2 regions of the Clostridium sp. CTA-17 genome follow, and region 1 is predicted to be linked to the other one. Evidence: a T-box and tRNA genes for the amino acid it is inferred to sense, from the RefSeq annotation. Region 1 holds a T-box; the other holds one or more tRNA genes.
What was found. The T-box of region 1 lies ahead of thrS (threonine--tRNA ligase). A T-box ahead of a tRNA ligase gene usually reads a tRNA of that ligase, here a tRNA-Thr.
Positions count from the first base shown of each region.

Region 2: it has a tRNA-Thr gene. The T-box ahead of thrS (threonine--tRNA ligase) is inferred to sense a tRNA for this amino acid. The anticodon was not compared.

Region 1 covers NZ_BAAABF010000008.1:68,404-85,122, reverse strand. The annotation lists gene ACYUCG_RS12555 (SGNH/GDSL hydrolase family protein) at 130-1,527, opposite strand; tRNA gene ACYUCG_RS12550 (tRNA-Lys) at 1,832-1,907, opposite strand; tRNA gene ACYUCG_RS12545 (tRNA-Gly) at 1,952-2,025, opposite strand; tRNA gene ACYUCG_RS12540 (tRNA-Gly) at 2,031-2,105, opposite strand; tRNA gene ACYUCG_RS12535 (tRNA-Gly) at 2,123-2,196, opposite strand; tRNA gene ACYUCG_RS12530 (tRNA-Leu) at 2,201-2,284, opposite strand; T-box leader at 2,521-2,741, shown strand; gene thrS (threonine--tRNA ligase) at 2,823-4,754, shown strand; gene ACYUCG_RS12520 (M3 family oligoendopeptidase) at 5,017-6,711, opposite strand; gene ACYUCG_RS12515 (5-formyltetrahydrofolate cyclo-ligase) at 6,807-7,385, opposite strand; gene ACYUCG_RS12510 (class I SAM-dependent methyltransferase) at 7,611-8,423, opposite strand; gene ACYUCG_RS12505 (hypothetical protein) at 8,637-8,807, opposite strand; gene glmS (glutamine--fructose-6-phosphate transaminase (isomerizing)) at 8,827-10,659, opposite strand; gene ACYUCG_RS12495 (ferritin family protein) at 11,450-11,974, shown strand; gene glmM (phosphoglucosamine mutase) at 12,123-13,469, opposite strand; gene ACYUCG_RS12485 (DUF349 domain-containing protein) at 13,940-15,232, shown strand; gene ACYUCG_RS12480 (sensor histidine kinase) at 15,465-16,719, opposite strand, start outside.
Region 2 covers NZ_BAAABF010000004.1:248,527-265,245, reverse strand. The annotation lists gene spoIID (stage II sporulation protein D) at 1-368, shown strand, start outside; gene ACYUCG_RS09355 (M23 family metallopeptidase) at 478-1,248, shown strand; gene spoIIID (sporulation transcriptional regulator SpoIIID) at 1,324-1,575, shown strand; gene mreB (rod shape-determining protein MreB) at 1,666-2,703, shown strand; gene yyaC (spore protease YyaC) at 2,742-3,272, opposite strand; gene ACYUCG_RS09335 (hypothetical protein) at 3,360-4,022, shown strand; tRNA gene ACYUCG_RS09330 (tRNA-Thr) at 4,187-4,262, shown strand; tRNA gene ACYUCG_RS09325 (tRNA-Tyr) at 4,268-4,353, shown strand; tRNA gene ACYUCG_RS09320 (tRNA-Val) at 4,358-4,433, shown strand; tRNA gene ACYUCG_RS09315 (tRNA-Thr) at 4,455-4,530, shown strand; tRNA gene ACYUCG_RS09310 (tRNA-Tyr) at 4,536-4,621, shown strand; tRNA gene ACYUCG_RS09305 (tRNA-Thr) at 4,646-4,721, shown strand; tRNA gene ACYUCG_RS09300 (tRNA-Tyr) at 4,727-4,812, shown strand; SAM riboswitch class I at 4,889-4,994, shown strand; gene metK (methionine adenosyltransferase) at 5,243-6,418, shown strand; gene nagA (N-acetylglucosamine-6-phosphate deacetylase) at 6,554-7,690, opposite strand; gene recD2 (SF1B family DNA helicase RecD2) at 7,827-10,061, shown strand; gene ACYUCG_RS09280 (hypothetical protein) at 10,079-11,041, shown strand; gene ACYUCG_RS09275 (ComF family protein) at 11,017-11,676, shown strand; gene hpf (ribosome hibernation-promoting factor, HPF/YfiA family) at 12,125-12,664, shown strand; gene secA (preprotein translocase subunit SecA) at 12,901-15,423, shown strand; one part of gene prfB (peptide chain release factor 2) at 15,677-15,754, shown strand; one part of gene prfB (peptide chain release factor 2) at 15,756-16,719, shown strand, end outside.

The DNA of each region.
Region 1 (16,719 bases):
ATTTAATATTCATTATGAAATAAAGCTATTATTTCTCTTTTAAACAAATTTAACTTTTATATCCTCATTTTGTATCTCAACTAATTTCTTTATAATTACTTATGCTTTAAAGAACTAATTTTTAATATCCTAAGATCTTTCTATTGTAAAACCACATATTAAACTATTATAATCATATATTCTTAAATCCTTAAAAATCTTCTTAGCAATCGCTAAATGTCCTCTATGATTTGCTCTTCCTTCTACTAACCATGATTCTATAACCCATTTTTTAACTTTGCTTAATCTATCCCAATACTCATAATGATCTATTAAAAATATTTTTTCTTCTTCAGAAACCACTCTTATAACTTTTACATATTCCTCTATATTGCTTCCATTTTTTATTGGACTTTGTAATATAGGTATTGAGTTTATATTTTTAACCTTGCTTACTATATTAACTAAATTATGTTTAAATTCCTCTGGAGTAATTTTTTCATTTCCTCCAATCATTATAAAAACAACTTTAGGATTATATTTTGATACTAAATGTTCAAGGTTATTCATTAAATACTCTGAATTAATATCTTCTGTGCCAAAGTTAATCATAAATTTTTCTCTTTTATTTATGCTTCCATCATTTAATTCCCATCTAATTCTTTCTTCCATATATTCAACATAATTTTTATAACCCAAGGTATCCCCTATTTCATTTGTATCTTCATCCCCTAAAAACACCCATATACCCTTTTTATCTTCATTTATTAAATTTGTTATAGATTCTAAATTATTATTGAAATTTTCTTTAGTATTCTGAATTAATTCTTCTTGAGAGAAATTCTTATTACTTATGTCATTAAAAAATCCTTTATTCCATTCACTATCAACTTTTCTTTCCAAATCATTTTCTGCTTTTATTGGATAACTTAAATTGCAGGTGTAACTATCTTCTTCAAAAATATCTAATTCCTTAAAAATAAATTTAACTATTTCTAAGTGCCCTTTTTCATTAGGATGTATTAAATCATTAAGAAGCTCATTTTTAATATTAGAATCCTCTTTTTCTAACTCCTCCCAATGACTATAATGATCTATTAGCATTACATTATTTTCTCTAGCAACCGCTCTAACAATATCCATATAAAATTTAAGGCTTTTCCTACTTAAATCCATTTTTATTATGTTACTTGTCTGAATGATTGGTATTGCCCCAATTTCTCTAACTTTATTAATAAGTTCTAATATATTGCTTCTATATTCTTCTAAAGGAACAATTTGATTTGATGAATCATTCATTCCAAGCATTATAAAAACAACGTCTGGATCATATATATTTACACAGATATGAAAGTCTCTTATTATGTCTCTAGTTGTAGCTCCTGACACCCCAGTATTAAAAACCATAATATTCTCGTTTTTAAATTTCTCTTTTAATCTTTCTCTAAAATGTTCTGTATAACTTCTATATCCTTTAGTATGAAGTGGCCCATGAGTTATACTATCCCCAGTAAAAACAATGCTTAATCCCTTATCTCCTCTAATCATTCCAATTCCCTCTTTCCTTTTATCCTCTAACTTTAGTTTATAATCCCCTTTTACTTTTAGTAAAAATAATCTTTCTTAAAAACTTAATTTTCTATAAAGCACTTACATATTTGGTAGATTACTATTTAATTAATCCTCTCCCCTTATATATTTATTGCTATAAAAATATTAATATGCTTAAAAATTAATTTTTACTAAGCAAATCATATATTTAATTTTAATAAAAAAAGACTTCAATAAAATTATGAAATCTTCTAAAAATTTTATTATAAAATAAAAAAAGCATCGATTATAAATCGATGCTTGGTGCACCATCAGGGATTCGAACCCTGGACTCCCTGATTAAGAGTCAGGTGCTCTACCAACTGAGCTAATGGTGCATATTATATTTTTTTTAATAATTTTACAGTAAATCTTAAAAAAATGGAGCGGGTACCGGGAATCGAACCCGGGTATCCAGCTTGGAAGGCTGGTGTTCTACCATTGAACTACACCCGCATAAGTGGAGCGGAAGACGGGACTCGAACCCGCAACTTTCACCTTGGCAAGGTGACACTCTACCATTGAGTCACTCCCGCATATTTTTATATTAATTTGGAGCGGGTACCGGGAATCGAACCCGGGTATCCAGCTTGGAAGGCTGGTGTTCTACCATTGAACTACACCCGCTTAGTGGTGCAGGTGAAGGGAGTCGAACCCCCACGCCGTAGGCGCTAGATCCTAAGTCTAGTGCGTCTGCCAATTCCGCCACACCTGCAAAACTATGTTTTTATTATAATATTTTTCAAATTCTATTTCAAGATTTTTTTGCAAATTATTTTTTTAAAACTTTAATTAACTTAATAACTTTTTTAATTAAAATTTATAATATTAAGAACTTATTTCCACCTAAACCCTTATAATATCTTATATTCCAATTAGAATTTATTTTTATTTTATCCATTGACATACAAAAATAATAAACTTATAATCTAAAGTAAATATTATAAATTTATTAACACAATGAAGAGACGAGTAAACTTTGGTACATTTTCAGAGAGAAGGTACAATAGCTGTAAGTACTTTTAAATGGAATTAGTTGAAGACTACCTCTGAGTGACTCTAATCCAGTCCGTCATAATCACGTTACGATTAATTTTAAGTGGTACTTTATTTTTTAATTATTAAAGTACAATTTGGGTGGAACCACGGGAATATACACTCTCGTCCCTTTTCTATATTTAGAAGAGGGATGAGAGTTTTTATTTTATATGAATGAAAATTAAAAGAAATTTATTTTGAAAGGAGAAATTAATATGATAAAAATTACACTTAAAGATGGTTCAATAAAAGAAGTTGAAGCTGGACTATCAATTTTTGAAATAGCTCAAAGCATAAGCCAAGGACTAGCTAGAAATGCTTGTTGTGGTATATTAAACGGAAAAGTTGAGGACTTAAGATTTATAGTTAATGAAGATTCTTCATTAGAAATCTGTACTTTTGATTCTAAAGAAGGTCAACATGCTTTTAACCACACTGCTTCTCATGTATTAGCAGCTGCCGTTAAAAGATTATTCCCTCAAGATAAATTAGCTATAGGACCATCAATAGATAATGGTTTCTATTATGATTTTGATACTGAAAAACCATTTTCTGCTGACCAATTAAACAAATTAGAAGAAGAGATGAAAAAAATAATAAAAGAAAATCCTGAAATAAAAAGATTTGAACTTCCTAGAAACGAAGCTTTAGAACTTATGAAGGATGAACCTTACAAAGTTGAACTTATAAATGATCTTCCAGAAGATGAAGTGATTTCATTCTACCAAATAGGTGATTTTGTTGACCTTTGTGCAGGACCTCACTTAATGGCTGTTAAACCAATAAAAGCAGTTAAATTATTAAGATCTACTGGTGCTTACTGGAAAGGTGACGAAAAGAACAAAATGCTTTCAAGAGTATATGGAACTGCTTTTCCTAAGAAATCAGAATTAGATGCTTATTTAGAAGCTTTAGAAGAAGCTAAGAAAAGAGACCATAATAAATTAGGTAGAGAGCTTGGAATCTTTACTACTGATGAAAATGTAGGTCAAGGGCTTCCATTATTAATGCCAAAGGGAGCTAGAATAATCCAAACTCTTCAAAGATGGATAGAAGACGAAGAGCAAAGAAGAGGATATGTTTTAACTAAAACTCCTTTAATGGCTAAGAGCGACCTTTATAAAATTTCAGGACACTGGGATCACTATAAAGATGGTATGTTCGTTTTAGGTGATGAGGAAAAAGATAGTGAAGTATTTGCTTTAAGACCAATGACTTGCCCATTCCAATACGCAATATATAACTCAACTCAACACAGTTATAGAGACTTACCAGTAAGATTTGCTGAAACTTCTACTCTATTCAGAAATGAATCTTCAGGAGAAATGCACGGTCTTATAAGAGTAAGACAATTCACTCTTGCTGATGGACACATAGTATGTACTCCAGAGCAATTAGAAGATGAATTCAAAAATACTGTTGACTTAGTTAAATATGTTATGGAAACTTTAGGAATAGCTGATGATATTACTTACAGATTCTCAAAATGGGATCCAAACAATACTGAGAAATACATCAATGATCCTGAAGCTTGGGAAAATACTCAAAATATAATGAGAGAAATATTAAACCACTTAAATATAGACTTTACTGAAGCTGATGATGAGGCTGCTTTCTATGGTCCAAAACTTGATATCCAATTCAAGAATGTTCATGGAAAAGAAGATACAATCATCACTATCCAAATAGATTTCGCTTTAGCTGAAAGATTTGGAATGTACTACATTGATAAAGATGGAGAAAAGAAACGTCCTTACATCATTCATAGAAGTTCAATTGGATGTTATGAAAGAACACTAGCAATGCTTATAGAAAAATATGCAGGTGCTCTTCCAACTTGGATAGCTCCAGTTCAAGCTAAAGTTCTTCCTTTATCAGATAAATATGCTGATTATGCAAATGAAGTTGTTGAAGAATTAAGAAGAAGAGGCGTTAGAGTTGAAGCTGACCACAGAGCTGAAAAAATCGGTTATAAAATAAGAGAAGCTAGATTAGAAAGAACTCCTTACATCTTAGTTGTTGGAGAAAAAGAAGCTGAAAATAAAGAAGTTTCTGTAAGAAGCAGAAAGAACGGTGAAGAAGGTGCTATGCCTTTAGCTGACTTTGTAAACAGAATAGTTCTTGAAATAGCTAACAGAGAAAACTAAGAAAATACAAAGTCTAATTAACTAAACATTTTGATTTATAATCAAAAAAGAACTTGGATGTATTCCTATGAAATCCATAAGTAATACTCCAAGTTTTTTTATTTTAAAAGAAATATTAATCTAAAATATTAAGCAAACAAATCTATACTAAATAAGATTAATAATATTTTATAGTTATTATTAATTTTGATAAGTTTAATCTATATTCATAATAAACTTACTTAATCATACTCTAAATAGATCATAAATTTTGTTTTAAAAACTAAAATTTGCTGTCGTCTATGCTTTCTAAGTATTCATCTACTACTCCTACTACACTTTCAACACATCCATTTTCAAATGGTGATTTTAAGTTAGCATATTTTAATAAGCCTAAGAATGTTTTAGTTCCACCTATGTTACATAGATTTAAATAATCTTCCCATGCTTTTTCATGATTTTCTCTATCTTTTTTCCAGAATTGAAGTGCACATATTTGAGCTAAAGTATAATCAATGTAATAGAATGGTGATAAGAATATATGGTTTTGTTGGAACCACCAACCACCTCTTTCTAGGAAATCACATTCATCATAGTTTTTATGTGGAAGATATTTTTTCTCTATTCTTCTCCATGCATCTTTTCTTTCCTTTGGTGTACATTCTGGATTTTCATATACAAAGTGTTGGAATTCATCTACAGTTACTCCATAAGGAATAAATTTAATGGCATCTCCTAAATGATAGAATTTATATTTGTCTGTATCCTCTTTAAAGAATAAATACATCCAAGGCCAAGTAAAGAATTCCATACTCATTGAGTGTATTTCACAGCTTTCCATAGTTGGCCATTGGCACTCTTGCATTTCTATCCAAGAACTTCTAAAGTTTTGGAATGCATGTCCAGCTTCGTGAGTTAATACATCTACATCCCCAGCTGTTCCATTAAAGTTTGAGAATATAAATGGAGCTTTATAGTTAGGGAAATTAGTACAATATCCTCCAGCTGCCTTTCCTTTCTTAGCAACTAAGTCCATTAAATCATTCTCAACCATAAAATCAAAGAATTCTTTAGTTTCCTTTGAAAGCTCTGAATACATTACCTTTGCATTTTCAACTATCCACTTTGAATCTCCCTTTGGAGTTGGATTTCCACTTAAGAATTCAAATTTTTCATCATAATATTTTAAAGTTTCAAGTCCTAATCTCTTAGCTTGTCTTTCATATAATTTACTATCTATAGGAACTATAAACTCTTCAACTTGTTTTCTGAAGTTTTCAACCATTTCCTTATTATAGTCATATCTTCTCATTCTTACATAGCCTAATTCCACAAAGTTATTAAAACCAAGCTTTTTAGCTATTTTTGTTCTTACCTTTACAAGTTTATCAAAGATATCATCTATTTCATCTTCATGCTTCACAAAAAAGTTATATTTAGCTTCTGATGCTCTTTTTCTAACTTCTCTATCCTCTGATGTTACAAAAGGAACTAATTGTGCTAAGGTTCTTTCCTCTCCATCAAAGTCAATTTTAGCTGAAGCAATAAGTTTTTGATATTGACTACCTAATTTATTTTCAAGTTGCATATCTTCTATTACTTCTTTTGAAAAACTTTTTTGAGAATACTCTGCCTCTTTTATTATAGTTTCACCATAATAATCACCTATTTCATTTTTAAAAGGTGAACTTAATAATGCTTTATAGAATTCATTATTAACTTCTTCAATAAGAGGAGAATTTTCATCCCAGAAATCACTTTCTTCATTATAGAATTCATCCTCAGTATTTATTGTATGTCTAACTTCTGATAATGCCATCATAGTTGATGTATTATTTCTTATCTTATTTATTTTGCCTATTACTTCTTTAGCCCCATTAAAGTCCTTTGCTTCTTCTAACTCTTTTATAAAAGATCTAATATCTTCTCTATCTTTTTCTATATTAGGTCTTTCATATTTAAAATCTTCAAATTTCATTGTTTACCCCACCTCACAATTATATTTTCTATAATTCTGACACAAGTAAAATTTATTATCAATAAAGTAAAATTATCAAAAATATTATTTTACTATTATGATTTTTTTAAACTAATAATTTTCTCTTCACTTATTATTAAATCAACCTTCTCATCAAAGAATTCATGTGGAATTTCATCAAAAACTTGAAAATCATAACATAAAGCAACTCTCTTACTATTAGGGTATTTACTTAAAAATCTATCGTAAAATCCTCCCCCATATCCTAATCTATTTCCCTTTAAATCAAAGGCTAAACCAGGTATTATAATTAAATCAACTTCCTCACTTATATCTTCACATTCAATGCTTGGTTCTAATATTCCAAAGGCACCACTTTCATTTAATTGAAGTAAAGATTCTATTTTCAAAGCCTTCATTTGTCTTTCTTTTAAACTAACAGGAATAACTTTAGGAACTGCAACCTTTTTATCTGAAGCTAATAATTCTTTTATTATCTCAACTGTATTTACTTCAGAGTCCATATTTACATATATAAATACAACCTTACTATTCTTATATATATCACTTTCCAAAAGAGTTTTTCTTATTTTTTCATCAGCCCTTAACTTAGTATCTCTATCTATATTTTCTCTTTTTAGCTTAATCTCTTTTCTTAACTCTCCCTTATCCATATGAAATTCCTCCTCATAGACTTTTAATAATTTTACCATATTTTGTATTGCAATACTATATAAATACACTTAATATTCTTTTCGTATAAATACATCATAATAAAAAATAATGTGCTGTATTAAAATATAATAATAAAACTTACAAACATATTCCGAGAATTACTTCTTCATACTGTTTGTAAGTTTTATAAAAATCTATTTTGATACACGACCAAGTCTATTAAATTATTTTCTAGCTACTATTGTAAAAGTCTTTGGAATCCCTTTATCAAAAACATCACTTGATAAATTAGGCTCCTCTGTTAAACTTTCTATCTTAAGCCCAGTATCAGCAACGGCAGTTACTATTTCTCCTAAATTCCACTTACGTAAAAATACTTTTTCTATTTCTCCTTCTTCTAAGTATTTTGAGTAAGCAACTTCTTTTTCCTCTAATGAAGTATCAAAGTAATCTCCTGTAACCTTATGTTTTCTTACCTTTGCTGTAGATCCTCTTGAAGTTATTAACTTAGTTGATACAGGATGAAAATCTCTTAATACCGCTTTTCCTCCATCCTTTAATAAGCTATGTATAACATTCATGAAAGGAGATAAATCTGAGAAATAATGAAGTATTCCCATCTCTGCAAATACTATATCATAATCTCCACTCATAACTTCTTTAGGCATTTTTAAAACATCACTTAGAATGAAGTTAATCTTTACTCCGCAAGCCTCAGCTAAATCTAAAGCATATCTTCTATTTCCTTCTGAAAAATCTACTACAGTAACATCTGCCCCTAATAAAGCTAATGCAACAGCCTTATTTCCATTAGAGCCCATAAGATTAAATATCTTCTTTCCTTTAACATCTCCAAATTTATCCAATAAAACATTTAATTTTTTCTCAGGCATAGCTTTAATTTTTTCTGCGGCTTCTTTAGCAGTTCCAAATCTCTTTACCCAAGCATTATATGTCTCTTTATTCCAAGCCTCTTCATTTTCATTTATACATACTTTTTTATCTTCTAAAATATTATTTTCTTGAAATTTTTCCACTGTAAATACCTCATTAATTAATATTAGCTTATTCCTCAGAATTATGAGGTTTTAGCGAAAGTATTATACTTCAATAAAAAGCATTTTTCAATATATTTTTCACTAAAAATAAGGAGTGTTTAAAATCACTTTATAGCATTTTAAATACTATTTTAATGATTTAAACACCCCTAACACATATAAATAAGGTTAAAATTTTAAGCTAATTTTATATTAAATTCTTTCAGCACCAATTGCTGCTTCTAAATCTCTTATTATTACATTTACTATATCTAACTTACCCTTAGCATAGTCTTTCTCTTCTAACCAGTTTAACCCTGTTTCAAGGCACTTTTTAGTTTCCTTATACTCTGCTAATAATTTTAATAAACTCTCATTATTCATATTCAAAATCCCCCTTTTTTTATTCAACAGTTACTGATTTAGCTAAGTTACGTGGTTTATCAACATCAAATCCTTTAGCTTTAGCTACATAGTATGAGAATAATTGTAATGGTACAACACTTAAAACCGGTGATAATAAGCTTAATGTTTCTGGTATTTCTATTAATCCTTCAAACATTTTTCTCTTACTTTCTTCCATGTCACCTTTAAAGCAAACACCTAAAACGTTAGCTCCTCTTGTAACAACTTCTTGAACATTACTTATCATTTTATCCATAAGCTCTCTTTGAGTTAATAATGATACTACTGGAATATCTTTTTCTATAAGAGCTATTGGCCCATGTTTAAGTTCTCCACCTGCATAAGCCTCTGAGTGAATGTAAGATATCTCTTTAAGTTTTAATGATCCTTCCATTGCAACTCCATAATCCATACCTCTTCCTAAGAAGTATAAATCTTTTTCTGTAGATGCTTTAACTGCAAACTCTTTTATTAAATCTGTATTTTTAAGGATTTCTTCAACTTTTTCTGGTAATTCAAGCATTGCTTTTTTGATTTCCTCAATTTCTTCTACTGATTTGCTTCCCTTTAATTCAGCAAAGTGTAATGCTAATGTGTACATAGCAATTAATTGAGTTACATATGCCTTTGTTGATGCAACAGCTATCTCTGGACCAGCCCATGTATATAATACATCGTTAGCTTCTCTTGAAACTGAGCTTCCTACTACGTTAGTTACAGCTAACACTCTTGCACCTTTTGCTTGTCCATCTCTTAAAACTGCTAAAGTATCTGCAGTTTCTCCTGATTGGCTTAATACTATTATTAAAGTTTTATCTGTAATAACAGCATCTCTATATCTAAATTCTGAAGCTATATCAACTTCTACTGGTATTCTAACTAATTTTTCTATAGCGTATTTTCCAATTACTCCAGCATGGTAAGCTGTTCCACAAGCAACTATATATACTCTATCAACATTATCTAAATATTCTTTAGTTATTGATATATCATCTAAAGTTACTTCTTTTCCTTCCATTATTCTTGAAGTCATTGTATCTTTTATAGCTTTTGGTTGCTCGTTAATTTCTTTTAACATGAAATCTTCATATCCACCTTTTTCAGCAGCATCAACATTCCATGTTATATGATAAACTTCTTTTTCCACTGGATTTTTTTCTTCATCAAAAAGAGTAACTCCATCATTTGTTAATACTACAAACTCTTTATCTTCTAAAAGATAAACTTCTCTTGTATGATTTAAAACTGCTGGGATATCAGAAGCTATAAAATATTCTTTTTCTCCTAATCCAACTATTAATGGACTATCTTTTCTTACAGCTACTAATTTTTCTGGCTCATCATTACATATAACTCCAATGGCATATGAACCTTCCATGTGTTTAGTAGCTTCCATAACTGCATCTAATAAATCTCCTTTGTAGTAGAAATCTACTAAGTTTGGAATAACTTCCGTGTCTGTTTCTGATTTGAATTCATATCCTTTTTCCATTAACCAGTTTCTTAATTCATTGTAGTTTTCAATGATTCCATTATGAACTACAGCTATTGTTTCTTTATTATTTAAATGAGGATGTGAGTTAACATCTGATGGTTCTCCATGTGTAGCCCATCTAGTATGTCCTATTCCGATTCCACCCTCTATTGGATTTTCATTTAACATTCCTTCTAGGTTTGCTAATCTTCCTTTATGCTTTTCAGCCTTTATCTTATTATCTTCTAAAACTGCAACTCCTGCTGAATCATATCCTCTATACTCTAATTTTGATAATCCTTCAACTAATATATCTGTTGCCTTTTTCTGTCCTACGTATCCAACTATTCCGCACATATTGTTTTCTTCCTTCCCTTTTGTAAAATTATATTCTAACTTTCAAAATAAGCTTTATATAACTTCTTACTGCATAGAAGGTTTGAAACACCCAATTGGCTTTGTCCTTAAAATCACTTTTAAGTTTTAACCAATCTTTTACGGTAGTGCTTTACCGTGGGGCATCCGCCGAAAATTCGATACTCCCCAACCTCGTCAACTTAAATTTATTAAGAATCCTAATAAGCATTTTAATCTACTAGAGTTAAATTACTTATTAGTCTATCAATAAAACTTTAAGTTCTGGCGCTTTAATCTATTATTTTGAAAGTTAATATATTCTATGCATCATCTTTCTAAAAAGCCACAAACTTATTCTAACACTTTTTTAAAAAATTTCAACCTTTTAAAGCTTATTTTAGTTCATTTTTAGTTATTTTCATTTATTTTTAAGAAATATTTTTAATTATCTGTCTATACCTCTATATTTCTTTCATTTAATATATTAATGTATAGTTGTATAGACATCTATAGTATTTAATTTTAAAATTAACTTTTCAAATTCCATATTGTAAAAGAAATTTTTATATTTATTTCTTTCATTTTTAAATTTAAAGTATAATTAGTGTATAAATACTTTCCCTTGTTTAAAATTTCTCAGCAAAAAAGCTCACTTATTTATAGTAATTAATTTTTATACTTTAATTTCTTATAAAAAAGCTTAGAACAAGTAAATATATATCTTTAACTGTTCCTTTTCCTGTGAAAAATCATATTATGAATACTATAAAAATAATTTAGGAGATTTTTTATGAGCTATACTACAGAAAAGCAACCTCAAGGAAAAGCCTTAGACATAAAAGGATTTTTGAGGGAAGCTTTAATATCAGAAATAGTTGCCATCAATGGTTATAGTAAACATATAGATGAAATTGCTTTAGTAGAGATAAAAGAATTATTACATCACATAATGGAAGATGAAAAAAGACACTATGGTCAATTTTTAGAAGCTCTCAGAAGATATGATAAAGAGGAATTTGAAGTCTATGTAGAATCAGTTGATCATGTAGAAATAAAAGACAAACCTTTAAAGAAAACATATCACGAAAATAAAAAATTAACTGCTTATAGTATTTTAAATAAAATACGAGATGATATTAAAGGAGAATACGAGGCAATATTACTCTATGATGATTTAATAAATAAAATAGAAGATAAATGCCTTGTTAAAATGATAAGAGATATAACTAAGGAGGAAAAAGAGCATGTGGAGGAACTTACCCTTGCTTTAATGAGACTTGATTCAGATAAATATGGACCAATTGAAGATAATTAATATAACTTTTCATAATCAAATAAATAAGAATATTCTAAATTATAAAAAGCTATAAATAACATGAAGATCTTGAATTAAACTTATCATGTATTTATAGCTTTTATAATTCTATGATTTTAATAATATTTTTATAATTTAATATAATATATTAATTACATTTTGCTTCTATCATTTTTGCTAAGTTGTGAGCCATTTCATCTATTTCAGCTTGATTTTCACCTTCAAGCATAACTCTTACTAATGGTTCTGTACCTGATGGTCTTATTAATACTCTTCCGCAACCATCTAAAGCAGCTTCCATCTTTTTAATTTCAGCTATTATTTCTTCATCTTCTTCATGAATATTTTTCATGTTATTAGGTACTTTTGCATTAACTAAAACTTGTGGTAATACCTTCATTACATTTTTTAATTCAAATAAAGATTTTCCAGTTCTCTTAACTATGCTAGCTACTTGAAGTGCAGTAACAAGTCCATCTCCAGTTGAATTGTGCTCTAAGAATATGATATGACCTGATTGTTCTCCACCTAAAGAATATCCTTTAGCTAACATTTCTTCTAATACATATCTATCTCCAACTTTTGTAACTGCAGTGTTTATTTTTTCATTCTTACAAGCTATCATTAGTCCTAAGTTACTCATTACAGTTACAACTAGAGTATCATCTTTTAATCTACCTAATTCTTTTAAGTATTTAGCACATATTGTTAAGATGAAATCTCCATCAACTAAGTTTCCTTGCTCATCAACAGCTAAGCATCTATCTGCATCTCCATCAAAAGCAAATCCCATATGACATTTTTTCTTAACAACATATTCCATTAATTCTTCTGGATGAGTTGATCCACAATTTTCATTTATATTAGTTCCATCTGGATTATCATTTATTACAAATATTTCTGCTCCTAATTCTCTAAAAGCTCTAACAGCAGCTTCGTGAGATGCACCATTTGCACAGTCTAAAGCTACTCTTAATCCTTCTAAAGATATTCCTATTGTATCTTTAGCAAAGCTTATATAATCTTCTAAAGCAGCTTTTTCTATTATTTCTCTTCCTAAATTAGCTCCCGTTGGTGAAGGTACATTTTCAAAACCACTTTCTATAACTCTTTGTATTTCATCTTCTAAATCATCTGATAATTTATATCCCTTATCATCAAAGAATTTTATTCCATTATATTCAACTGGATTGTGTGAAGCTGATATCATAACTCCAGCATCTGCTCCATATACTCTTGTTAAATGAGCTACCGCTGGTGTTGGAACTACTCCTAAGCATACTGCCTCTGCTCCAACTGATAATATACCTGCAACTAAAGCAGCCTCTAGCATATCTCCTGATATTCTAGTATCTTTTGCTACTAATATCTTAGGTTTATGAGTTCCCTCTGTTAAAACATAAGCTCCAGCTCTACCTAAGTTATATGCTAATTCTGCTGTTAATTCAGTATTTGCTATTCCTCTAACTCCATCTGTTCCAAATAATCTTGACAATTTATGTCACCCCTCTAATAAATTTATATTATACTTATATTTAATTAAAATACCTATAATTTTGCTACTTAATTAATACTTTTTACACTTTCAAAGAATACTGTATGTAATACTATTTGTCAAATATTAGTTATTAAAAAATTAAAATTTCTCTATTTTATAGTCATTTTTTATATTATCACATGAATAAAATATATTTATTACTAAAATATTATTTTTAGCTTATTTTAGTTAACATTATTTTCATTAATTATTACATAGATTTATTTATATTAATATAATATATCATCAATATTAGCATATAATTGAAATTATAAAGGTAATAAATTTATGTCTATTTAAACATCTATAAATCTTATATTTCTATATATCCTACATAAATATTGATGAAAACATTTTAATTATGGACATAAGACTCGTTACGCCTTAAAATATTAATTGAGTGATATAAAAGAAAGGGGATAATTTACATGACAACTAATGAATCTAATTACATAGATGAAAATAAAAATCCTATAGAAACTGAAGATTTTGCTAAAGCTTTAGCTGCTGAAGAAGAAAATTCTTGTAAGAGAAAAAAAGAAGTAATTGAGAAAATAAAAAGCTTAGCAAAAAATGCTCAAAATTGGAAAGAAGCTAATAAAGAATTCAACACTCTTCTTGAAGAGTTTAACAATATTTATTACTATGACCAAGAAACTGAGAATACCCTAAAAAGTAAATTAAGAGAAGCTAAAAATGAATTCTATAATGCTAGAAAAGAATTCTTTGAAAAAGCAAATGAAGGTTTCAAAGAAAATGCTGAGAAGAAAGAAGATGTTATAAAAAGACTTGAAGCTTTAGTATATACAAGTGATATAAAAGCTGGTGATATGTTAGCTAAATCTTTATCTGAAGAATTCTATGCTTTAGGTTTTGCCGGTAAAGATTTAAACACTGAATTATACAATAGATTTAAAAAGGCTAGAAATGCTGCTCAAGAAACTAGAAAAGCTGCTATGGAAGGCTTAAGAGAAGAATTCGGAAATAAAGCTGATAGAAAAAGAGAAATTATCTCAGAACTTAAAGCTTTAGTTAATAATGAAAACTGGAAAGAAGCTACTGAAAAGTTCAATGCTCTTTGTGATGAATTCAAAGGTATAGGTTTCTCTGGAAAAGAAGGAAATGAAGAAATTTCTCTAGGATATAAAGAAGCTAAAGATGCTTTCTTTGCTAAGAGACAAGAATTTTTTGATGCCTTAAAAGCTGAGAATAAAGTTAATATAGAAAAAAGAAAAGCTCTTATAGAAGAATTAAAGAAACTATATGAAAATGATAGTTGGAAAGAAGCTTCTGCTAAAGTTAAAGAAATAAGTGATGAATTCTTTAAAATAGGATTCTGCGGAAAAGAAGAAAACGAAAAACTTATAAACGAGTTTAAAGAAATAAGAGATGGTTTCTACGCTGCTAGACAAGAATATTTTGATAAGATAAATGCTGCTAGAGCTAATAAACAAAAAGATTTCTTAAACTCTTTACTTAAAAATAAAGATGAGTTTGTTAAAAAACTAAAAAAATATATTAGCCAAGATGAAGAAAGACTTTCTGACTTTACTAACAGATTATTTAATGTTAGACCTGGAAACAATTCTTTAGAAACTATTGAAAAATACCAAGAAATAGTTGAAGATATCAAAGGTAGAATTGAAAGCAACAAAGCTAAAGTTAAAGAAGTTCAAAATGAAATGCATGAAATAAGAAATGAACTAAACAATTTAAAATAAAAATATAGGTTATAATCTAGGAAAATATATTTGTATATTATTAACTTATAAATATTAAAAACACCCCTTAAGTAGATTCAAGAAAACCACCTTTTTAAAACCTACTTAAGGGGTATTATATTTTTACCCAACTATTTCATTTTAACTATTTTATTAAAATTATATATTTTCTAAGTATTTTAATTGTTTATATAGTACTATAAGAGGATAAAATCACTTTACAAGAACATAATTATATATCTTCCTTAGGTAATATTATAGTAAACTTACTTCCTTCACCTAGTTTACTTTCTAATTTAACCTCTCCTCCATGAGAAGATACTATAGATTTAACTATAGTTAGTCCTATTCCTGTTCCTCCAGTAGCTCTAGTTCTAGACTTATCTGCCCTATAGAATCTTTCAAAGACATATTTTAAATCCTCTTCTGAAATGCCTATACCTTGATCTTCTATGGATATTATAACCTTGTTATCTTTTAATTTTTCTTCTATAAAAATAGTACTTCCCTCATTTGAATATCTAATAGCATTTGAAAGAATATTTACTAAAGCCTGTGTTATTTTATCCTTGTCACAATATAAATTAATATTCTTTTTTTCATATTCTATCTTTATATTTTTGCTTTTTGCTAAATTAGAAAATTGAAATATTACAAAGCAAATTATATCACTTATATTCACATTATCCTTTTTAAGCTTAATAGAAGCCTCATCATACTTATTTAACTTTTGCATATCACTTACTAATGATGATAATCTTTCTGCCTCTTCCTTAACACTTATTAACCTTTCCTCTGTAGGTTCCCATATTCCATCTATCATGGCCTCTAAGTGAGACTGTATATTTGTTAAAGGAGTTTTTAATTCATGAGAAATATCTCCAGTAAGTCTTTTTCTTATATTCTCTTGCTCTTTTATACTCTGTGAAAGATTATTTATGGAATTTATCAAATCATTTATCTCTAAAATATCTGTATTTATCTCAATTTTCTTGTCATATTCTCCTTTAGACATATACTTTGCCTTTGTCATGAGCTTATTTATTGGTCTTATTATTGACCTTGAAATTATAAATCCCATTATTGTAGATGCTAGAATTAGTAAAACTCCAATACCTAATATTATCTTATTTACTATGTCCAAAAAAACTAATTCATTCTGCATATAAAATATAGGTCCGTAAAATTTAACCCTAACTTCTCCAATTTTTTCTCCACTCTTTATTAAAGGATAATACACAGGTTCAAATTGACTTGTTGTAGAGCCATATTTACCTTCCATAGAACTTTTTATAAAATTCATAACTCTATTGCATTTATCCTTAGAGTTTTTTTCTATGTTCATTATTTCATTATCTTCTTTATCATATAAAGCAACTATAATCCCTTTATCTAAGGAATTATAAGTTATCTTCTCTATATTCTTATAATTCCACTCATTGTCAGAATATTGTTCACTTAGCTCCATCAAAATGTTTTGTACTGTA
Region 2 (16,719 bases), on a different contig from region 1:
CTATAAGTGATTTTAAGAGTAAAATTAAAAAATCTATTCCTAATAGTGATTTAGGAAATAACATAAATGAAGAAGTTAAAATATTAAATAGAAATACAGGGGGAACTGTAAATGACATAAAAATAGGAAATGCTACAATTAAGGGGAAGGAATTTAGAAAAATATTTGGATTAAATTCTGCTAATTTTACATTAGAAGTTTTAGAGGACAAAGTAAACATAAAATGTTTAGGTTATGGACATGGTGTTGGTATGAGCCAATGGGGTGCTAATGTAATGGCAAAGGAAGGCAGTAAATATGATGAAATATTAGAGCATTATTTTAAAGGCAGTAAAATTGAAGATAGTAATAAAGTTTTAATAGATTAATAGAAGAACAAGCAAATAAATTTTGCTTGTTCTTTTTTTATAAAAAAAGATTTATATATGTGTATTAATTTAGGATAAATGGACAGAATTAGAAACGGAGGTGTTGAAAATGAATAAAAAAGACCAATTTAAGAGATTTATTAAAAAGGATGGATTTTATGTAGTTTTATTTGTTTGCCTATGCTTAGTAGCAACAGTTGGAGTAGTGGTAGCAAATAAAAGTGCAAATAACACAGTAGAAGAAAATATAGCAGAAAACACTATAGAAAATACAGAGGATAATAGTACTACAACTGGTAATACTTTTGATGATGCGGAATTAGTTGAAGGAAAAACAGAAGCAACAAATGATTCAGAAGAAACTGCATCTAATGAAGCTAAGGTTGAAGAATTAAAACCTGAAGCAAATAATGCTGATAAGTCAGTAGCGACTTCAAATCAAAGTCAAAGCTTTATATCACCAATTAAGGGTGGAGTTATAACAAGATTATATAACTTAGAACCTAGATTAAATGAATCAGGTCAAAGTGCATCTGTTTATAAAGGAATAGATATAGAAGCTGCTGAGGGAACTGAAGTTTTAGCAATTGGTGATGGTAAAGTTGTAGAGGCTGGAAAAGGGAACTCAAAAGAGGGGTGTTTTGTTAAAATAGAGCATCAAAACGGTATTGTTGGTTTTTATGGAAACTTAGATCCAGAAATTAAAGTTAAAGAAGGGGATAATGTTAAAAAAGGAGATTCTATAGGTAAGATTGGAAAAACTATTCAAAGTAGTCCAAGTGACAGAGTTTCTGAAACTTATTTAATGTTCCATATGGAAAATTCTAAGGAACCAGTAGATCCACAAAAATATTTAAAAGATATTCCTGTAAAAGAATAATTTAGTACATAATCAGCTGCTTTTTAAGAAGCAGCTGATTAAAAAATTAAGAATATTTTTAAGGAGGTACGGTTCTTGAAAGATTATATTGAAGAGAGAGTTTTAGAAGTAGCTCAGTACATTATTTATTCAAGAGCTACTATAAGGAAAACAGCTAAAGTTTTTGGTGTAAGTAAGAGTACTATACATAAGGATATGACTGAAAGATTGCCTAAGATAAATCCTGATATAGCTGAAGAAGCAAAAAGTATCTTAGATTTAAATAAAGCTGAAAGACACATAAGAGGTGGAAAGGCAACTAAGCTAAAATATAAAGTTGTTGAATGATGAAAATATTCCTTATATAATAAAAGTTAGTATTTATGTATATTTTTATAGAAAATAATAATTATTATTATATATTAGGGAGTTGTAAATATGTGGTTTTGGAGAAAAGGTACAGACATGGGTATAGATCTTGGAACAGCAACAGTTCTTGTCTATATGAAAGATAAAGGTATAGTCTTAAAAGAGCCATCAGTGGTAGCCATAGACAAAAATAAGAACAAAGTTCTAGCAGTAGGAGAATCTGCAAGGCAGATGATAGGAAGAACACCTGGAAATATAGTAGCATTAAGACCTATGAGAAATGGGGTTATATCAGATTATGAGATGACAGAAGCTATGTTAAAGTATTTTATCAAGAAGGGTGTTGGAAATAGAAGAATATCTGCACCTAAAGTAATGATATGTATACCTTGTCAAGCAACTGGAATTGAGAAAAGAGCAGTTATAGATGCTGCAAAAAATTCAGGAGCTAAAAACGTATATCTTATAGAAGAACCATTAGCAGCTGCAATAGGAGCGGGATTAGATATATCAAAGGCTAGTGGACATATGGTTGTAGATATAGGTGGAGGAACTGCAGATATAGCTATAATATCCTTAGGTGGAATTGTTATAAGAGAATCTGTAAAAGTAGCTGGAGACAGATTTGATGAAGCTATAATTAAATTTGTTAGAAGTAAATATAAACTTATGATTGGTGAAAGAACAGCAGAGGAATTAAAAATAAATGTTGCTACAGCTGTTGAAGGTAATAGAAAAGAAATCATGGAAGTAAAGGGAAGAAATTTAATAACAGGCTTACCTGGAATAATAACAGTAGATAGTGAAGAACTTAGAATAGCCTTAAAAGATGAGGTTAGCATAATTGGTGAAGCTGTACACTCTGTTCTTGAAAAAACACCACCTGAATTAGCTGCTGATATAATAGAAGAAGGAATTCTCATGACTGGTGGAGGAGCTTTATTAAATGGCTTAGATAAGTTTATCGAGCAAAGGACAGGCGTTAAGGTTAGAGTGGCTGATGATGCTGTAAAATGTGTAGCTGAGGGAACAGGTAAAGTTTTAAAAACATTTGAAAAATTAAATTTAGGTATGGATGATTTAGAAGTAAAATTAATTGATGAGTAAAATTAACCATATATCTCTTAATATTAAGAGATATATGGTTAATTTTTTTTGTTTTTTAAATAATAGGCGTGAATTAAAGAATCTACAATAACCTTAGACATATCTAATATAAAGCTTAATCTAATAGGTCTACTTGTAAATAAATCTATATTTTCTGAGGAATCAACTATAGCTATTATAGATATATCTCCAACACTTCTTAAGGTTTTACCAACTCCTTTTCCAGGATGAATAGGCTCATTTCTGATATGAATTTCACCAATAGATTTAGGATCTCCTAAGCAAGCATCTATAGCTATTATTTTATAATCAGGATAGCTTTTTAATATTTCAGTTATTTTTTTATCAAGATTAAGAGCATGAATAGGAGAGTCAAGTGTACCAAATACATTTAAAGGAAAGAATTTTTCTTTTAATAGGGTACCAACCAGTGGTCCTAAGCAATCACCTATACATTTATCAGTTCCTATACATACTATAATTGTTTTTTCATCTATATGATTTTTTAAAAAATCTGAAATTTCGTAATATGCTAAATAATTTTCATAGTAAGTTTTTATTCTATTCAAGGCTTCACCCCCTCATTAATTATATGAAGGAGGAATTAGAAATATTAAATAGAAGTATAAAAAAGATTTTAGGTGGTAATTATTAAAATGGAGGTGAATATGTTTATGAATAAAGGGTTTTTAAGTTTTTTAGTACTATTTTTTACTACAGTAACAATGGGAGCAATGATGTATTTTGTTAACTTAAATTATGAGCAAGTTAAATTTCAAGTAGATAGTACAAAAAATGAGAGGAATGAAATTTTAGAGATTAATGAAGAGAAAAGTGAACAAAAGACTATAGAAAACAATAAAGAAGATTTAAGAGAAGATAAAGATGAAGAAAATATAAGTGAAAATAATCATAAGAAAAATAATAATTTAGATGAATATCGATTAAAAGAAGAAAAAGAATTAGAAAGTAAAACTAAAGAAAATGTAAAAAATATAAAAGAAAATGAAAAGTATAAAGAAAAGGTAGAAATGGGGAAGTCTTCAGAAGAAAGAAAAGAAGTATTTAAAGTAGATAAGTATTCAATTCCTAAGAAAATAAATAAAGCAGATAAGTTTAAATTAATTTCTATTGCTAAAAATTTATCTTTAACTGATTATGGAGTTTTATTAGAACATATTAAGAGAAATGATGAGTTAGATGCTGCTATTGATATATTTAAAATACTTAAGGATAAATTAGAATATAAAGAATATAAAGAAATGAAAGATATATTAAGTCCATACATAAATATTGAGTTAATTGAAGAAAAAATATGAATGAAAAAAGAAGTAAACAAAAGAAATTGAGAGAATATTAAAAATAAATTAACATAATATCTGAAAATCGCCTGAAATTGAGTTTGAAATAAAAAGCATAACAATATATACTAAGTCTTGTCGATTGGCGGTGAGCCAAAACGACAGAGGAAAATAATAAATGTGCTGGTGTGGCTCAATTGGCAGAGCAGCTGACTTGTAATCAGCAGGTTATCGGTTCAAGTCCGATCATCAGCTCCATAAGTGGTGGAATTCCCGAGTGGCCAAAGGGGGCAGACTGTAAATCTGTTGTCGGACGACTTCGAAGGTTCGAATCCTTCTTCCACCACCAATAAGGTCGCATAGCTCAGCTGGGAGAGCACCTGCCTTACAAGCAGGGGGTCACAGGTTCGATCCCTGTTGCGACCACCATAAAACATAATAAATAAATGCGCTGGTGTGGCTCAATTGGCAGAGCAGCTGACTTGTAATCAGCAGGTTATCGGTTCAAGTCCGATCATCAGCTCCACAAGTGGTGGAATTCCCGAGTGGCCAAAGGGGGCAGACTGTAAATCTGTTGTCGGACGACTTCGAAGGTTCGAATCCTTCTTCCACCACCATTTATAAAAACAAAATATTGATATGCTGGTGTGGCTCAATTGGCAGAGCAGCTGACTTGTAATCAGCAGGTTATCGGTTCAAGTCCGATCATCAGCTCCATATGTGGTGGAATTCCCGAGTGGCCAAAGGGGGCAGACTGTAAATCTGTTGTCGGACGACTTCGAAGGTTCGAATCCTTCTTCCACCACCAGAAAGAGACACTATTAATTGAGTGTCTCTTTATTAAAATAATATCTTAATAAAATAGAATAATTAGTATTTATATACTCTTATCCAGAGAGGTGGAGGGAAAAAGGCCCTATGAAACCCGGCAACCAGTGAGAAATCACTACGGTGCCAATTCCGGTAAAGAAATTCTTTACAAGATGAGAGAAGATAAATTTAGTGTATAACTAAAATCTCTTCTTAAATCTTTAAAGGTTTGAGAAGAGATTTTTTTATTAACAAAAATATTTTAAAGGCGCGCATTAAAATAAAGTTTGTTAATTAAGCTTTAAAGATATTATTTTGAATCGTGGGAAGATAAATTAAGTTATTTGTTTAAATAAACAGGGTTGGAATAAATAAAAATGAAAGGGGTGAATTAGCTATCTTATTATGATAGTAAGATAGCATTAGCCATGAGAAGATTATTTACATCAGAATCAGTTACTGAAGGGCATCCAGATAAAATATGTGACCAAATTTCAGATGCAGTTTTAGATGCTATATTTGCAAAAGATCCAAACGCAAGAGTTGCTTGTGAAACAGCTGTTACTACAGGATTAGTAATGGTAATGGGAGAAATAACAACTAATTGTTATGTTGATATCCCTAAAATAGCTAGAGAAACTATAAAAAGTATAGGATATGATAGAGCTAAATACGGTTTCGACTGTGAAACTTGTTCAGTTATGACTACAATAGACGAGCAATCATCAGATATCGCTATGGGTGTTGATGAAGCTTTAGAATCAAGAGCTGGAGAAAAAATTGATATAGATGCAGTTGGAGCTGGAGACCAAGGAATGATGTTTGGTTTTGCTACTAATGAAACTGAAGAATTTATGCCAGCACCAATAGCTATGGCTCACAGATTATCAAGAAGATTAACAGAAGTAAGAAAGAACGGAACTTTACCTTACTTAAGACCAGACGGAAAAACACAAGTTACTGTTGAATATGAAAATGATAAACCAGTTAGAATAGATGCAATAGTAATTTCAACACAACATGGTCCAGAAGTATCTCAAGAGCAAATACAAGCTGATTTAATGGAACATGTTATAAAAGCTGTTATACCAGCAGAGTTATTAGATGAAAATACTAAGTATTACATAAATCCAACAGGAAGATTCGTTATCGGTGGACCTCAAGGTGATGCTGGATTAACAGGAAGAAAGATCATAGTTGATACTTACGGTGGATATGGAAGACACGGTGGTGGTGCTTTCTCAGGAAAAGACCCAACTAAAGTTGATAGATCAGCTGCATACGCTGCTAGATGGGTAGCTAAAAACTTAGTTGCTGCAGGAATCGCAGATAAATTAGAAGTTCAAGTTGCTTATGCTATAGGGGTTGCTAAGCCAGTATCAATTATAGTAGATACTTTTGGAACTGGAAAAATATCAGACGAAGAAATAGTTAATATAATAAACAAAGTGTTTGATTTAAGACCAGGAGCTATAATAAGAGATTTAGATTTAAGAAGACCTATATATAGACAAACAGCTGCTTATGGACACTTTGGAAGAACAGATTTAGATCTTCCATGGGAAAACTTAAACAAAGTTGAAGAAATAAAGAAATATCTTTAATATATAGAAAAGCTTAGGATTTTATATCCTAAGCTTTTTATTTTTCTATAAATTTATTATTTTAAGATGAACTAGTAATTTTTAAATTAAGATAAAATAAAAAAGCACTTTGAAAAATCAAAGTACTTTTTTATATTAAGCTTTATGAACTAATTTTCCATTAACTATTACATATTTTATATCTATATTTTCATCAAAAAGAATTAAGTCAGCATCATAACCTTCTTTAATTAATCCTTTTTTGTCGTCAACCTTACAGTGTTTAGCTCCGTTATAAGTAGCCATTTTTATAACTTCATTAAGTGGATAATTAGTGTTGTTAAATATATTTTTGACTGCCACATCTAAAGTTAAAATTGATCCTGCTAAAGAACCAGTTAATAATCTTGCCGCTCCATTTTTAACTTCAACCTCTTGTCCTCCTAATGAATACATTCCATCAGGCATACAGCAAGCCATCATAGCATCAGTTATTAATAAAACCTTGTCTGTTCCCTTTTGTTTATAGGCAACTCTTAAGCTTGGATATGATATGTGAATACCATCTGATATTGTTTCAGTAGTTATTTCACTATCAAAAACAGCACCTACAACCCCAGGTTCTCTATGAGTAAATGGAGTCATTGCATTAAATAAATGAGTGGCATGAGAGCATCCACACTTTATTCCTTCCATAGCTTCTTCATAAGTAGCTTTAGTATGTCCCATTGAAACAACTATACCTTTTTCACTTAAGAATTTAGTAAGTTCTTTAGCACCTTCTACTTCAGGAGCAAGAGTTATTGAAACAACATCATCTTCATGTTCTCCAACTAATTTATAGAAGTTTTCTTTTGTTGGAGGGATTAAGAAATCAGGATTTTGAGCACCTATTGCACTTGGGCTTATAAATGGTCCTTCTAAGTGAGCACCTAAAACATTAGCTCCATCTGTTCCTTCAGTTTTTGCTTTATGAATAGCTTTCATTGACTTGCATACGTCTTCAGCAGCTACAGTCATTGTTGTTGGTAAAAATGAAGTAGTACCATGTTTAACTATAACCTTTGATATTTCATTTATAGCTTCATAAGTACCATCCATAGTATCGTGACCACCAGCACCGTGTATATGAACATCTATAAATCCTGGAGATAGGAATAAGCCTTCTCCATCAATTACTTCACAATTACATTCTTCTTTAGGATTTATAGCCTTTATCTTTCCGTTTTCTATAAGTATATTTCCTTTTTCAATCTTATCTAAATATACTATATTACAGTTTTTTATTAACATACGAATCACCTTCCTCATAATAATCTTAAAATTTTAATTTGTGTAAGTCAACAAAATAAGCACTATGATTTAAATTTAATAATTGTGATATAATTAATAGTAATAACAATTCAAGAGAAACCTTTTAGGAGGTAATATGGAAGCATTAAATGGAATAGTTGAGAGTATAGTATTTAAAAGCTCAGATACAGGGTATACAGTTATAAAATTTAGAGAAAATAATATTATTCATACAGCAGTGGGAGTTTTACCACATGTGAAAGAAGGTCAAAATTTAAAAATTATAGGAAGTTGGGTTAACCATTCCCAGTTTGGAAAACAATTTAAAGTAGAAGAATGTGAAGAGATATTACCTACTTCAAAGGATGGAATAGAAAAATATTTATCTTCTGGGATAATACAGGGGATAGGGCCTGTTACGGCAAAAAAAATTGTAAATAAATTTGGAGAAGATACTCTTAATATTTTAGATAATAATATTGAGAGATTAAAAGAAATAGAGGGAATAGGTAAAAAGAAGTTAGAAACCATAATTGAGTCTTATAGAGAACAAAGAGAATTAAAAAATATAACTATATTTTTGCAAACACATGGATTAAGTGTAAATCAGTGTTTGAAGATTTATAAAAAATATGGAGCTAGTTCAGTTGATACAGTTAAAAATAATCCATATATACTTTGTGATGAAATTTCAGGAATAGGATTTAAGACTTCTGATAAGATTGCTAGGAGTTTAGGCATAGAAGTAGATTCACCTTTTAGAATTCAAAGTGGTATAAGATACGTAATAAATGAATTTTGTGCTAATGGACATACTTTTATGCCAAAGGATGAACTTATAAAGGAAGCAAGTAATGTATTAACTGTAAGTGGAGATATAATAGAAGAAAATATTAAAAATGCAGCTTTAGATAGAAAAATAAAGTTAGAGAAAGTTAATGATAAAGAAGGTGTTTTCACAATACCTAATTATTATTGTGAGCTTGGAATAACTAATAGGATTTTAACTTTAGCTATAAGCAATTTCCAAGATATAAGTGTAGATGTAGAGCACCTAATACTTCAATTTGAAAAGAAAAATAATATAACTTTTGCAGAATCTCAGAAAGACGCTATAATAAGTGCTTTTCAAAATGGAATAGAGATAATAACCGGGGGACCAGGAACAGGAAAGACCACTATAATAAAGTGTATAATTGAAATTTTTGAAACTTGTGGTTTGAAGGTTCTTTTGGGAGCACCTACTGGAAGAGCGGCTAAAAGAATGAGTGAGTCTACAGGAAAAGAAGCTACCACAATACATAGAATGCTTGACATGGGAGTCTTTGAAAAAGAAGAAAGTGTTTTTGTAACCAATGCAGAGGAACATTCCTTAGAGGCTGATGTGGTTATAATAGATGAGGCATCAATGATTGATATAACTTTAATGAATGCTTTACTTAAATCAATTAAGGTAGGTACTAGGCTTATAATAGTGGGAGATGTTGATCAGCTTCCATCAGTAGGAGCTGGAAATGTATTAAATGATTTTATAGAGAGTGGATTTACAAAGGTTGTACGTCTAAAGGAAATATTTAGACAAGGAAAAGAGAGTATGATTGTAGTAAATGCACATAAAATAAATAAAGGTGAGATGCCTAAATTAAATGAAAAAGGGACTGATTTCTTTTTCATAAGAAATGATATTCAAGAGGGAATATTAAATACTATTATAGATTTAATAAATACTAGGTTGCCTAAGTTTAACTCAAATTGGGATAAGTTAAAAAGTATACAGGTTTTAGTTCCTATGAAAAAGGGTGTATTAGGAGTTACCAATTTAAATGAAAAAATTCAAAACGTCTTAAATCCAAAGGCTCCATATAAAAAAGAAAAAGAATTTAGAAGTATGATATTTAGAGAGGGAGATAAGGTTATGCAGATAAAGAATAACTACTCTCTAAAATGGACTAGAATAGCTGGAAAGGGTGAGCATGAAGGTTCAGGTGTGTTTAATGGAGATATGGGATTTATAGAAAATATAGATTTAGAAGGTAAAAAGCTATCTATAATATTTGATGATGAAAGAAGAGTTATTTATGATTTTATGTATTTAGATGAGTTAGATTTAGCTTATGCAATTACAATACATAAAAGTCAAGGAAGTGAATTTCCAGTAGTAATAATACCTGCATATATGGGAGCACCGTTACTTATGAATAGAAATTTATTATATACAGGAATAACTAGAGCAAAAGAAATGGTTGTAGTAGTTGGAATACCTAAAGCATTAAAATATATGGTTGATAATACAAGGAGTATGGAACGTTATTCTTCTTTAAATTGGAGAATAAAAGAAGTAATATCTAATGAGGTTTTTGAACAAGATTAAATTAGGGGGACTTAAAAGTGAGCTTATATGGCAATAATTTAAGGGTTGAGAATAGATATAGTCATATATTAAAGAAATGGTATGTAAAAAGCAATGAGAGGTTTATAAATTTGATATGTGAACCATATCAAAAGTTGAACTTTATTGAAAGTTTAATTAGTGATTGTTTAATAAATAATGAAAAAGTTTTGTATGTAGGTAAGAGTAGAAAAGTTTGTAAAAGTGAGCAATTAAATTCTATGAATTTTGATTTTGTAAATTTTAATAATCTTTTTAATATAAAAAAGAATTTTAATTTGATAATATATGATGATGTAAGCCTATATTCAAATAAGAGTAGTATTGAATGCAACGAGGATTTAATGTACTTAAAACGCCTATCTAAGAAGATAGTAATATGTTCAGTAGATAAGGTATTTAACAATATAAAGCACATAGAAATATTAAATAATCAAAGGAAAGAACATTTCTTAGAGCCAAGACTAATAACAACTAGAGTTAATTTAGAAACTTCAATGCCTTATACCTTATATGATTATATTGAATGGTTTATAAGAGAAAAGAGAATCTTGGTTGTATATGTTCCAAATAAATTTAACTTAAATAAAATTTATGAATATTATACTGAGGATTTAAATTTAGAAAATAAGGTTAAAATAGTAAAAGAAGATAAAAAGAATTCCTTCTTAAAGATTGTAAATGAAAGTAGATTTAAAAAAGAAGGGGTTATTTTTATAACAGATTCATTACATGAATATTTTGATTCTATTCCAGAATGTGATATGGTGATTTATTCTTTTGAAAAAGATATTGTTGATTACAAAAAAATAATATTTGCCTGTGGAGCTTTATGCAAAGATAAATGCACTGGAAGAGAAGTAATATTATTAAGTAATGAAGAGGGAGATAATATAGAAACTGCTAGGAGGTTAGCAAGAGGCTTTAATAAAACTTTATGGAGAGAGTCAGAGATAAGGTAGATTATTTATTTCAATGTTTTTTAGAAGCTATTTATCCAACAGAAGAAAAGTGTTATGTATGCAATACAGAGGGAGAAAAAATAATTTGTGATAAATGCAAAGGTAAAATACAAAAGTTAAATGAAACTCCGATTATTGAAGAATGTAAAATATTAATCTGTTCTTATTATTCTTTTATAGTTAAGGATTTAATATTAAGACTTAAATATAAAGGAGATTTCCATGCTGGTGAAATATTAGTTATGTTACTAGAAGAAAAAATAAAAGAATCAAATTTAGATGTTGATTTTATAACATATGTTCCAGTAGCAAAGGATTCTCTTAAAAAGAAAGAATTTAACCAATGTGAATATTTATCAAAAGAATTAGGAAAGCGATTAGGAATTAAATCCATAGAAACTTTAAAAAAGAAAAGTAAAGTGAAAGAACAAAAGTTATTATCTAAAGAAGAAAGAGAAAAAAATGTGCAAAATGCTTTTAAGCTTAAAAGATATAGGAATTTAGAAGGAAAAAGTATTATACTTTTAGATGATGTAATGACTACTGGTGCAACATTAAAGGCCTGTGTAAGAGAATTGAAAAAAATTAAAAATATTAAAATTTTTTTATTGACTATTGCTAAAAGTAATATATAATAGTAATGTAGCTAGGTTTGTGGTTGAAAGTCGATGCCAGTCGCAGGCGAAACGATCCACGTAAGTTAAACAAAGTTTTAATGAGCATGGTGCGGCTTAGAAGTAAGACCTACCAGCCAATAAAGGCTGAGAGGGTTAGTAGTGAGAGGTTAACTCCGGGTAGCGAAAGCTCCAGTAGGCGAGTGTGGGGTCAAAGACCAGGTCAACTAGCTATAAAAAGGGACTATGATTTTCATGGTCCTTTTTTATTTTTGTCAAGTTACATTTGTTATAAATAAATTAAGTAAAGAGAAGATTTAATTAGACAATTATGATCTATATTATAAAAAATTAAGTTAATTAAAATAATTAAAGCTTGTATAAAATGCTTTAACAGAGTACAATTATAGTATAAAATTTAAACCTTTACATTATTAAGGTTACTTGTTTTTTGAAAGGGGCTGACGATATGAAAGTAACAGTACATGCTAAGAATATAGAGTTAACAAATGCTTTAAAGGATTGCGTAGAAAAGAAAATATCCAAGTTAAGCAAGTATTTTGAACCAGGAGTTGAAGCAAAGGCCACTTTAAGCGTAGAGAAAAATAAACAAATCATAGAAGTTATGATTCCTTTTAATGGAATATTATTAAGAGGTGAAGAATCTACAGACGATATGTATAAGTCAATAGATTTAGTTGAAGAAAAAATCGAAAGACAAATAAGAAAACAAAAAACTAGATTATCAAAGAAAAATAGATATGATTCATTAAGATTTGCTCATATAGATCCAATAGAGGATATGAAAGAAGAAAAAGAAGCAAAAATAGTAAAAACTAAAAGATTTGATGTTAAGCCAATGGGAGCTGAAGAAGCAGTTTTACAAATGGAGCTTATAGGACATGACTTCTTTGTATTCCAAGATCCAGAGACAAATCAACTAAATGTAGTTTATAAAAGAAAAGATGGTAATTATGGTTTAATTGAACCAGGATTAGGCGAAGAATAATAGAATAAATATAAAAAAAAGATGTAGGTTTTTTACCTACATCTTTTTATTTTTATGTAAAAGTTTTATCTAAATTATTACATTTATTGAAAATAGGTTATTATAAATGGTATAATCTAATGAGAATTATTTTAAATAATTTTTTTTGAAAATTTAGAATAATGTATATATGTGTTATAATGAGATAATTATTAGAATATTAAGCATATAAGAAAGTAGAATTGAGGGATAGTATAATGGGATTATTTGATAAAATATTTGGAAGTTATAGCGATAGAGAAGTTAAAAGAATAACACCTATTGTAGACAAAATAGATTCGCTTGGGCCTGAAATGGAAAAACTATCTGATGAAGAATTAAAGCAAAAAACATTTGAATTTAAGGATAGATATGCTAAAGGAGAAAGCTTAGATGATATGCTTCCAGAAGCTTTTGCTGTTTGTAGAGAAGCATCAACAAGAGTTTTAGGAATGAAACACTATAGAGAGCAATTAATTGGTGGTACAGTATTACACCAAGGAAGAATAGCAGAAATGAAAACTGGTGAAGGTAAAACATTAGTTGCTACTTTACCTGTTTATTTAAATGCTATAGCTGGCAAAGGTGTTCATGTAATTACAGTGAATGATTATCTTGCAACAAGAGATAAAGAGTGGATGGGGCAATTATATGAATTCTTAGGACTAACTACTGGGGTTATAGTTCATGGATTAACTAATGATCAAAGAAGAGAAGCATATAATGCAGATATAACTTATGGAACAAATAATGAGTTTGGATTCGATTATTTAAGAGATAACATGGTTATTTACAAAGAAGAAAGAGTTCAAAGACCATTACACTATTGTATAGTGGATGAGGTTGACTCAATTCTTATAGATGAAGCAAGAACTCCTCTTATAATTTCAGGAGCTGGAAGTAAATCAACAGATCTTTATAAGATAGCTGATTTCTTTGTTAAGAAATTAAGAGAAGAAGAAGATTATACAATAGATGAAAAAGCACATGCTGCAATGCTTACTGATAAAGGGGTTGCAGAGGCAGAAAAAGCTTTTGGAATAGAAAACTACGCAGATGCTAATAACATGGAGTTACAACACCATATTACTCAAGCCTTAAAAGCTAACTATGTAATGAAGAGAGATAAAGATTACATGGTTAAAGATGATGAAATAGCTATAGTCGATGAATTTACAGGAAGACTTATGGAAGGTAGAAGATATTCAGATGGTCTTCACCAAGCTATTGAAGCTAAGGAAGGTGTTAAAGTTCAAAGAGAATCTAAGACTTTAGCAACTATAACATTCCAAAACTATTTCAGAATGTACACTAAATTAGCAGGGATGACAGGTACTGCTCTTACTGAGGAAACTGAGTTTAGAGAAATATATGGATTAGACGTTGTGGTTATTCCAACTCATAGACCAGTTCAAAGAGAAGACCACTCAGATTTAGTATTTAAAACTGCTAAAGGAAAATATGATGCCATAGTAGAAGAAATAATAGAAACTCATAAGACAGGTCAACCAGTATTAGTTGGTACAACTAGTATAGAAAAATCAGAATATCTTTCATCTTTATTAAAGAGAAAAGGAATTCCACATAAGGTTTTAAATGCTAGATATCATGAGCAAGAAGCTGAAATTGTATCTCATGCAGGTGAGTTAGGTAACATAACAATTGCAACTAACATGGCTGGTAGAGGTACTGATATTAAACTTGGAGAAGGTGTTTTAGAAGTTGGTGGTTTAAAAATCATAGGTACTGAAAGACATGAATCAAGAAGAATAGATAACCAGCTTAGAGGACGTTCTGGTCGTCAAGGAGATAAAGGTCATTCAAGATTCTATATCTCTTTAGAAGATGATTTAATGAGAATATTTGGATCAGAAAAACTTCAAGCCGTTGTTGATAGATTAGGACTAGAAGAAACAGAGGCTATTGAAAGTAAAATGGTTACTAAATCAATAGAAAATGCTCAAAAGAAAGTAGAAGGTAACAACTTTGATATAAGAAAAACATTATTAGGATACGATGATGTTATGAATAAACAAAGAGAAGTTATCTATAAGCAAAGATCACAAGTTTTAGAGGGTGAAAACTTAGAAGACAGCGTTCAAGCTATGATTGAAGATGTTATAACTGGTGCTGTTCAAGCTCACTTAGGAAACATTAATGAAGATGATTTTGAAAAAGAACTTGGAGATTTAATAAAATACTTAGAAGATATAATGTTACCACATGGTAAATTCACTGTAGAAGAATTAAAAACTTCTTCAAATGAAGAAATTACTAGAAAATTCATTGAATGTGCTAGAGAAATCTATAAGGAAAAAGAAGAGTTCGTTGGCTCAGAACAAATGAGAGAAATTGAAAGAGTTATAATCTTAAGAGTTGTTGATACTAAGTGGATGGATCACATAGATGATATGGATCATTTAAAACAAGGTATTGGATTAAGAGCTTACAAACAACAAGATCCAACTCAAGCTTACCAAATGGAAGGTAGTGCTATGTTTGATGAAATGATAAATAACATTAAAATAGACACAGTAAGATACTTATTCCATGTAAAAGTTGAAGCTGAAAAACCACAAAGAGAGAGAGTTGCTCAAGAAACAGGAGCAAGTCATGGTGGAGACTCTCAAGAAGTAAAGAAAAAACCAGTTAAAAAAGAGCCTAAAGTAGGTAGAAATGATTTATGTCCATGTGGAAGTGGAAAAAAATATAAATCATGTTGTGGAAGAGAAGTAGTTTAATATAATTAAAAGCCTTTGCATTATTTGCAGAGGCTTTTTTGCATAATTTTATTAATAGATAAAATGCTATGAATTGTACACATAATATTGGAATGACTTGAACTTCTACTGATATTCAATTTTTAAAAAAATATTTTTATGAACTTTAAGATTATATTTAGATTTTTACTAAATATGATTTTATTGTTTTAAATAGCTATAAAATGATATACTTTATAATATCAAAATAATTAAAGCTAGGGGTGAAGTTTTTATGATTATGGAACTTGAAAATCAATTATCAAAGTTACATGAACTAAAAAATAATTTAAAGGAAATGGGGGCTTCACTTTGACTTAGCATCTTTAGAGAAGAAGAGTGCAGAATTAGAGCTTAAGATGCAAGAGGCGGGATTTTGGGATGATGTCCAAAAGGCCCAAGAAGTAACCCAAGAAGCAAAAAGAGTAAAAGATAAAATTGATAAGTTTAAAAATTTAAATGAAAGAATAGATGATGTAGAAGTATTAAAAGAGCTTATGGAAGAAAATGATGAAGAAACAGCACAGGAAATAATAAGCGAAGTTAAGGCTTTAAGTAAAGAGATAGATACATTAAAAATAGAGACAATTCTTTCTGGTGAATATGATAGAAATGATGCCATATTAACACTCCATACAGGTGTTGGTGGAAGCGATGCTAATGATTGGACAGAAATGCTTCTTAGAATGTACACAAGATGGTGTGAAAAGAAGGGATATTCTTTAGAAACTATTGATTATTTACCTGGAGATGAAGCAGGAGTTAAAAGTGTTACGTTAAAAGTTAAAGGTGAGTTTGCTTATGGATATTTAAAGGCTGAAAAGGGTATTCACAGATTAGTTAGAATATCACCTTTTAATGCTAATGGTAAAAGACAAACTTCCTTTGCTTCAGTAGAAGTTTTACCAGAGTTAACATCAGATCAAGATATAGAAATAAATCCAGTGGATTTAAGAATAGACACTTATAGAGCAGGTGGTGCTGGTGGTCAGCATGTAAATAAAACTGAGTCAGCAGTAAGAATTACTCATATTCCAACTGGAATAGTAGTTCAATGCCAAAATGAGAGAAGTCAGTTTTCTAATAGAGATACTGCCATGGGAATGTTAAAGTCTAAACTTATAGAACTTAAAGAAAGAGCTCATAAGGAAAAAATAGAAGATTTAACAGGTGAATTAAAAGATATGGGATGGGGAAGTCAGATAAGAAGTTATGTTTTCCATCCATATTCAATGGTTAAGGATCATAGAACTAATGTTGAGACATCTAATGTTAACG